DNA from 2 places in the Streptomyces sp. NPDC014733 genome. Region 2 is predicted to be linked to the other one. Evidence: riboswitches for the same ligand, from Rfam matches in the RefSeq annotation. Region 2 holds a riboswitch; the other holds the start of a gene.
What was found. Region 2 has a riboswitch for thiamine pyrophosphate ahead of thiC (phosphomethylpyrimidine synthase ThiC). Riboswitches for the same ligand answer to the same signal wherever they lie in the genome.
Positions count from the first base shown of each region.

Region 1: another riboswitch for thiamine pyrophosphate. It lies ahead of thiO (glycine oxidase ThiO); the one in region 2 lies ahead of thiC (phosphomethylpyrimidine synthase ThiC).

Region 1 is NZ_JBIBYO010000005.1:399,663-403,804, forward strand. Features, by position in the region: gene pknB (Stk1 family PASTA domain-containing Ser/Thr kinase) at 1-140, opposite strand, end outside; gene ACF1BH_RS15525 (thiazole synthase) at 266-1,060, opposite strand; gene thiS (sulfur carrier protein ThiS) at 1,064-1,312, opposite strand; gene thiO (glycine oxidase ThiO) at 1,309-2,538, opposite strand; TPP riboswitch at 2,536-2,647, opposite strand; gene ACF1BH_RS15540 (NAD(P)/FAD-dependent oxidoreductase) at 2,805-4,046, shown strand.
Region 2 is NZ_JBIBYO010000006.1:171,703-175,844, reverse strand. Features, by position in the region: gene ACF1BH_RS16735 (aldo/keto reductase) at 1-335, shown strand, start outside; gene thiC (phosphomethylpyrimidine synthase ThiC) at 411-2,204, opposite strand; TPP riboswitch at 2,199-2,354, opposite strand; gene ACF1BH_RS16725 (YibE/F family protein) at 2,433-3,809, shown strand; gene ACF1BH_RS16720 (SsgA family sporulation/cell division regulator) at 3,951-4,142, opposite strand, start outside.

The sequences.
Region 1 (4,142 bases), on a different contig from region 2:
TTCAGGGCGAGCACGCGGTCGAGGCGGGTGTCCAGGGCGCGGTAGACCGTCGCCATGCCACCGGCGGCGATGCGCGCCTCGACGCGGTACCGGCCGTCGAGCAACTGCCCGACCAGGGGGTCCTGAAGGGTCGTATCCACGGCAGACGAGTCTACGAGGACCTACCGACACCGCCGCCAGTCCGGCGGCCGTACGGGCGCACTGCGGCCGAACGGTGACCGGAAGCGGCCGCGGGGCGACGGGATACGCCCGCCGCCCCGGGACGTCAGAACGCCGGGCGCTCCGGATCCAGCTCCGCGCGGCCGTCCCGCGGCGACGACGCCAGCGCGAAGTGGCGGCGCGGGATGCGTCCGGCGCGGAAGGCCAGCCGCCCCGCGTCGACCGCGTACCGCATCGACCGCGCCATCAGCTCCGGATCCTGCGCGCGCGTCACCGCCGACGCCAGCATCACCGCCGCGCACCCCAGCTCCATGGCGAGCGCCGCGTCCGAGGCGGTCCCGGCGCCCGCGTCGAGGATCACCGGGACCCCGGCGCGCTCGGTGATCAGCTGGAAGTTGTGCGGGTTGCGGATGCCCAGCCCGGAGCCGATCGGCGAGCCCAGCGGCATGATCGCGGCGCAGCCCACGTCCTCCAGCTTCCGGGCCAGCACCGGATCGTCGTTGGTGTAGGGCAGCACCGTGAAACCGTCGTCCACCAGGGTCTCCGCCGCGTCCAGCAGCTCCACCGGGTCGGGCAGCAGGGTCCGCTCGTCGGCGACCACCTCCAGCTTGACCCAGTCGGTGCCCAGCGCCTCCCGGGCCAGCCGGGCGGTGAGCACCGCCTCGCCCGCCGTGAAACAGCCCGCGGTGTTCGGCAGCACCCGGATGCCGTGCCGGTCGAGGACGGAGAGGACCGAACCCTGGACGGTCGGGTCCAGCCGCCGCATCGCGACCGTCGTCAGCTGTGTCCCGGACGCCAGCAGCGCCCGCTCCAGGACGTCCAGACTGGGCGCGCCCCCGGTGCCCATGATCAGCCGGGAGGTGAGGTCCGTACCGCCCAGGGTGAGGAGATCGTCGGCCATCGCTCAGCCCCCCTGGACTGCGGTCAGCACCTCGACACGGTCCCCGGCGGCGAGCGGGGTGTCCGTCCACCGGGAGCGCGGCACGACGGTCTCGTTGACGGCGGCGGCGACCCCGGACGGGGCGGCCGACAACGTCGCCACCAGCCGGTCCAGGGTCAGCCCGCCGGGGATCTCCCGGGCGGCGCCGTTGACGGTGACGGTGACCGGGGCGCCGGAGGGGGTGGACGGGACGGGGGAGGTCGGTGGGGTCATGCCTGCTGCTCCTGGAGGACGCGTCCCGGGGCGGCCGGCGCACCGGCGCCCGGGGCGAAGCGGTCGGGGGAGAACGGGCGGGCCTCCTCGGGCAGCCGCCCCGTGGTGAGCGCCTCGGCCAGCGCGTCACCGGTGATCGGCGTCAGCAGCACGCCGTTGCGGAAGTGCCCGGTGGCCAGCAGCAGCCCGGGCAGCGCCGTCGGGCCGAGCAGCGGCGCGTTGTCCGGCGAGGTGGGCCGCAGCCCCGCGCAGGTCTCCACCAGCGGCAGCTCCGTCAGGCCCGGCACCAGCTCGTGCGCGTCCCGCAGCAGCTCGTAGACGCCGCCCGCGGTGACGGTGGTGTCCCAGCCCAGCTCCTCCGTGGTGGCGCCGACGACCAGCTCGCCGTTCTCCCGCGGCACCAGATAGAGCGGCCCCCCGCGCACCACGGCCCGTACGGTGCGCGACAGGAACGCCGGGCTCCCCTGGGGCATGCGCGGCAGCCGCAGCCGCAGCACCTGGCCCTTCACCGGGCGCACCGGCGGCCGCACCTCGTCCGGCACCCCCGCCAGCCGCCCGCTGAGGCTGCCTGCGGCCAGCACGGTGGCGCCCGCCGCGATCCGGGTGCCGTCGGCCAGCTCGGCGCCGGTGGCACGCCCCGCGGCGACCGTCAGCCGGGCCGCGCGGGTGCGGTGGAAGGCCACCCCGGCCCGCTCGCACGCCACCAGCAGCGCCGCGGTCAGCCGCCGCGGATCGGTCTGGTGGTCGCCGTCGACCCGCAGCCCCCCGCGCACGCCGGGCGCGAGCATCGGCTCCAGGCGCCGGCACTCACGCCCCGGCAGCCAGACCGACTCCAGCCCGCACCGCACCTGGAGGGCGTGGAGCTCTCGCAGGTGGGCGCGGTCGTCGGCGTCGAGCGCCACGGCCAGGGTGCCGCAGGCGCGGTAGCCCGCGTCCAGGCCGCTCGCCTCCTCCAGCTCCGCCACGAAGTCCGGATAGCGGCGGGCGGAGGCGAGGTTGAGGCCGAGCAGCGTCTCCTCGCCGTGGTGGAGCTCGGTGACGGCGGCGAGCATCCCGGCCGCGACCCGGCCCGCGCCGCCGCCCGGCTCCGGATCGGCCAGCGCGGTCCGCAGTCCGCGCCGCGCGGCCCGCCAGGCGGTGACCAGCCCCATGAGGCCGCCGCCGATCACCAGGACGTCGGGGTGCGGTGGATCCGTCGGGCTCGGTGGTGTGGCAGATGGAGGCATGGGCGTCCAGCCCCTCCCTTCGCCGGCATGACCCGGATCAGGTTCGTACGGTCGGAGGCCGGTCAGCCTCCCTCTCAGCCCGGTACGCCGGGCTCCCGCGAGTGCGTGTCCGCCTCACCCTAGTACCCGCCTCCCGGGCCCCGTAAGGCGGCGCCCGGGGAGCGGACGGGCCGTCCGGGGGAGCGGGGAGCGGTCCGTAACGCTGTGTCAGAGATCTCCTTGCGCGGTGCTGCGGACCGCTTCGCGCGCCGTCCTAGAGTGACCGGGTGAGCGAGCAGAGGAAGTCCTCCCAGGCCCCTGACCACACGCCCCGCGTGGTGATCGCCGGTGCGGGTATGGCGGGCGTGCAGACCGCCGTCGCGCTGCGCGAGAACGGCTGGCACGGCGCGATCACCGTCTTCGGCGACGAGCCGCACCCGCCCTACGACCGGCCGCCGCTCTCCAAGGCGGTCCTGCTGGGCAAGGCCGACGGCGCCGCCTTCGACGTCGACTTCCGCTCCCTCGGCATCGAGCTGGAACTGGACCACCCGGTGACCGGCATCCGCCCCGGGGAACACCTGCTGGACACCGCGCGCGGCCCGGTCCGCTACGACCACGCCGTCCTCGCCACCGGGGCCGCACCCCTGCGGCTGCCCGGCACCGAGGGGCACCCCGGGGTGCACCTGCTGCGCACCCTGGACGACGCGCGGCGGCTGCGGCCCGTCCTGGCCGGGCGGAGCGAGATCGTCGTGGTCGGCGCGGGCTGGATCGGCGCCGAGTTCGCCACCGCCGCCCGGGAGGCGGGCTGCGCCGTCACCGTCGTCGAGGCCGCCGACCGCCCGCTGGCCGGGGCGCTGCCCGCCGAGGTCGCCGCCCACATGACGCCCTGGTACGCCGCGGCCGGTGCCGAACTGCGCACCGGCGCGCGGGTCGCCGCCGTCGGGGAGCGGGGCGTGGTGCTGGACGACGGCACCGCGCTGCCCGCCGACGCCGTCCTCGTCGGCATCGGCGCCCGCCCCGCCACCGGTTGGCTGGCCGGTTCCGGCATCGCGCTCTCGCCGGAGGACGGCTCGGTCCTCGCCGACGACCGGCTGCGCACCTCCGCCCCGGACGTCCACGCCGTCGGCGACTGCGCCTCCTTCCCCTCCGCCCGCTACGGCCGCAGACTCCTCATCCACCACTGGGACAACGCCCTCCAGGGCCCCCGCACCGTCGCGCAGAACATCACCGGCGACCCCGCCGAGGCCACCGTCTACGACCCGGTCCCGTACTTCTGGTCGGAGCAGTTCGGCCGGTTCGTCCAGTACGCGGGCGACCACGGCGGCGCCGACGAGCTGGTCTGGCGCGGTGATCCGGACGGCGCCGCCTGGTCGGTCATCTGGCTGCGCGACGGCGTCCTGGTGGCGCTGCTGGCGGTCGGCAGGCCCCGCGACCTGGCCCAGGGACGCCGCCTCATCGAGCGCGGCGCCGCCCTGGACCGGGTGCGGGCCGCCGACGCGTCCGTCCCGCTCAAGTCCGCGGTCCGCTGAGCCGCACGGGGCGTACGGGGACGGGCCCGGCGCCTGGCGGGGACCGTGCGCCGGGGCTCCGGCGCCGCCCGCGCGGCCCTCTCCGGCGACGCCCGG
Region 2 (4,142 bases):
TGGCGGAGGAACTCCTGTACCGGGTGGTCGACGTCCTCGACGAGATCGCCGAGGAGACCGGGAGGAGCGTGCCGCAGATCGCCCTCAACTGGCTGCTGCAACGCCCCACCGTCTCCTCGGTGATCATCGGGGCCCGTGACGAGGCACAGCTGCGGCAGAACCTCGGCGCGGTCGGCTGGAGCCTCGCCCCCGAGCAGACGGCCCGGCTCGACGCCGCGAGCGCCCGGCCCGCCCCGTACCCCTACTTCCCGTACGAACGGCAGGAGGGGTTCGCCCGGCTCAACCCGTCGCCGCTGCGGCGCCCGGCCGGTCGAGGTGCCGTCGTACGCGGCTGACCTGGTGCGTTGGCTGTTACGCGGGGTGCACCGGGGCCGCCCGTCGAGGGGAGCCCCGGTGCGGCGGGCGGACCGTCAGTCGGCCAGCGGGAGATAGACGCGGTTGCCGGCGGCCGCGAACTCCTTGGACTTCTCCAGCATCCCCGCCTCGATCTCCTCGGGGCTGGCGCCGTCCTCACCGCCGAACTGCTCGGTGATGCTCCGGCTGATCTTCATCGAGCAGAACTTCGGGCCGCACATGGAGCAGAAGTGCGCGGTCTTCGCCGGCTCCGCGGGCAGCGTCGCATCGTGGAACTCCCGTGCGGTGTCGGGGTCGAGGGCCAGGTTGAACTGGTCCTCCCAGCGGAACTCGAAGCGGGCGTCCGACAGGGCGTCGTCCCACTCCTGGGCGCCGGGGTGCCCCTTGGCCAGGTCCGCCGCATGAGCCGCGATCTTGTACGTGATGACGCCGGTCTTCACATCGTCGCGGTCCGGCAGCCCCAGGTGCTCCTTGGGCGTGACGTAGCAGAGCATCGCCGTGCCCCACCAGGCGATCATCGCGGCGCCGATGCCCGACGTGATGTGGTCGTAGGCGGGCGCGATGTCCGTGGTCAGCGGGCCGAGCGTGTAGAACGGCGCCTCCTCGCAGATCTCCTGCTGGAGGTCGACGTTCTCCTTGATCTTGTGCATCGGGACATGGCCCGGGCCCTCGATCATCGTCTGCACACCGTGCGCCTTGGCGACCTTGTTCAGCTCGCCGAGCGTCCGCAACTCCGCGAACTGCGCCTCGTCGTTGGCGTCCGCGATCGACCCGGGACGCAGCCCGTCACCGAGCGAGAACGTCACGTCGTACGACGCGAGGATGGCGCACAACTCCTCGAAGTGCGTGTACAGGAACGACTCCTGATGGTGCGCCAGACACCAAGCGGCCATGATCGAACCACCGCGGGAGACGATGCCGGTCTTGCGGCGGGCGGTCAACGGCACGTACCGCAGCAGGACTCCGGCGTGGACCGTCATGTAGTCGACGCCCTGTTCCGCCTGCTCGATGACGGTGTCCTTGTAGATCTCCCAGGTCAGCTCCTCGGCCTTGCCGTCGACCTTCTCCAGCGCCTGGTAGAGCGGGACGGTGCCGATCGGCACCGGGGAGTTGCGCAGCACCCACTCACGGGTGGTGTGGATGTTGCGGCCGGTGGAGAGGTCCATGACCGTGTCGGCACCCCAGCGGGTCGCCCAGGTCATCTTCTCCACCTCCTCCTCGATGGACGAGGTGACCGCGGAATTGCCGATGTTGGCGTTCACCTTCACCAGGAAGTTCTTGCCGATGATCATCGGCTCGATCTCCGGGTGGTTGACGTTCGCCGGCAGCACCGCGCGGCCCGCCGCGATCTCGTCGCGGACGAACTCCGGCGTCACGCCCTCGCGGACCGCGACGTACTCCATCTCCGCGGTGATCTCGCCGCGCCGCGCACAGGCGAGCTGGCTGACCGCCGCGCCGCCCCGCCCGCGCCGGGGCTGGCGGGGACGTCCGGGGAAGACCGCGTCAAGATTGCGCAGTCCACCACGGGGTGATGTGTGCTTGAGTCCGTCGTCCTCGGGGCGCGGCGGGCGGCCCGCATACTCCTCCGTGTCGCCCCGCGCGATGATCCAGTTCTCCCGCAGCGGTGCCAGACCACGGCGGACATCGGTGTCGATCTGGGGATCGGTGTACGGACCTGACGTGTCGTACAGCGTCACGTCCTTGCCGTTGGTGAGGTGCACTCGCCGGACCGGCACCCGCAGGTCCGGGCGTGATCCGGTGACGTAGCCCTTGTGCCAGCCGAACTCCTTGACGGAGCCGTCCGCGCCGGACTCGCCGTTTTCGGGCGTGCGTGCATCCTGCAGAGTCATGAAGACCCAACTCCCTACGCCGGCATTACCCGGTAACAGGTTCGGCGGTCGACGCAGCGGCTTCCGTCCACGACGTTTCACGTGAAACGTCGTCGGGACGAAGGTCAGCGCCCTCTCAGCCCGGTGCTCCGAGCTCCCGCGATTGCAAAGGTGCCACCACGGTAGCGGCCGGTACGGCGAGGTGGCCAGGGGGCCCGGACTTCTTGCGATGATCGGGCGGTGACCGGCATCGACACGTCCTCACCCGCCTCCGCCGCCGCCCCTGCCCCCGGGCACGGACACGGCCACGGCCACTCGCACGGCCACGGCCCGGCAGCGCCCGTCTCCCGGCATCTGCGGAAGGTCATCGCCGCGGTGCTGATCCCGTTCGCGGTCGCCGTCGCGGTCGGTCTGGTGGTGCTGTGGCCGGGCGGCGCCCCCGGCCACAAACCGTCCGGCGTCGGCTTCGACCAGCCCCAGGAGTCGGCCCGCGTGACCAAGGTCGCCGAGGTCGACTGCGCCAGTGTCCATGCCCAGGAGCAGCCCGTCCCCGGAGAGCAGCCGAACGGGCCCCCGGCTGCCGCCAAGGGCCCCTGCGAAGTGGCGACGGTGAAGGTGACGAGCGGTGAGAACGCCGGACGGACCTTCGACACGGTGGTCACCCCGGACGCGCTGCGCCACTACTCCACCGGCCAGGAGGTCCAGGTCGCGTACTCCCCCAAGGCGCCGAAGGAGTTGCAGTACTCGATCAGCGACGTCGACCGGACGGTCCCGATGTGGGTGCTGGCCGCGCTCTTCGCCGCCGCCGTCGTCGTGGTGGGGCGGCTGCGTGGCGTACTGGCCCTGGTCGCGCTGGTGGCGAGCTTCGGGGTGCTGACGCTGTTCATCCTCCCGGCAATCCTCCAGGGCTCGAACCCGCTGGTCGTCGCCGTGGTCGGCGGCAGCGCCATCATGCTGATCGCGCTCTACATGTGCCACGGTCTGACCGCCAGAACCTCGGTCGCCGTCCTCGGCACCCTCGCCTCGCTGCTGCTCATCGGGCTGCTCGGTTCGGTGTTCATCGGCTGGGCGCTGCTGACCGGCAACACCGACGACTTCACCGGGCTGGTGCACGGCCTCTTCCCGCACATCGAGATCCGGGGCCTGCTGCTGGCGGGCATCATCATCGGCTCGCTGGGCGTGCTCGACGATGTGACGGTCACCCAGACCGCGGCCGTGTGGGAGCTGAAGGAGGCCGATCCCTCGGCGTCCTGGCACACGCTCTACCGCGCCGCGATGCGGATCGGCCGGGACCACATCGCCTCGGTGGTGAACACCCTCGTCCTCGCCTACGCCGGCGCGGCGCTCCCGCTCATGCTGCTCTTCTCGATCGCGCAGAGCGGAGTGGGCGCGGTCGCGGGGAGCGAGGTGGTGGCCGAAGAGATCGTACGGACGCTGGTCGGCAGCATCGGGCTGGTCGCCTCGGTGCCGCTGACGACGCTGCTGGCCGCGCTGGTCGTCTCGGCCGACCGCGGACGGCCCGCGGGAGAGGTGAACGGGGCCGCCGGCCGGGATGCCGGTGCGCCACCGGCCGGGGGTCGGGCGGCGGCACGCCGCGGCGGACGCGGGCGGCGCCGCAAGGTCTGAGGGCCACCGGAGGCGGGACCGGACATCGGCGGGAGCGGTGCCGCGCCGACCGGGCCGGAACCGGCACTCGGCCCGGACCGCGGGGGACGAGCGGTCCGGGCCGGGCGCGGGCGGTGGCTCTGCCCGCCGGCGACAGCGGGGTCAACCCGCCTTCGACGCCTCGGACAGGATGCGGTCCAATGCCGCCTCCAGGGTGTCGCACACCTCTTCCGCACCGAGTGGCACCAGCCGGTCCGTACGGTCGAGGAACGCCACCAGTGGTGGGGCGCTGACGCGGAAGAGCGCGCGTTCGGAGCCCACTTGAAGGCTGATGAAGACATCGCTGAGATGTCC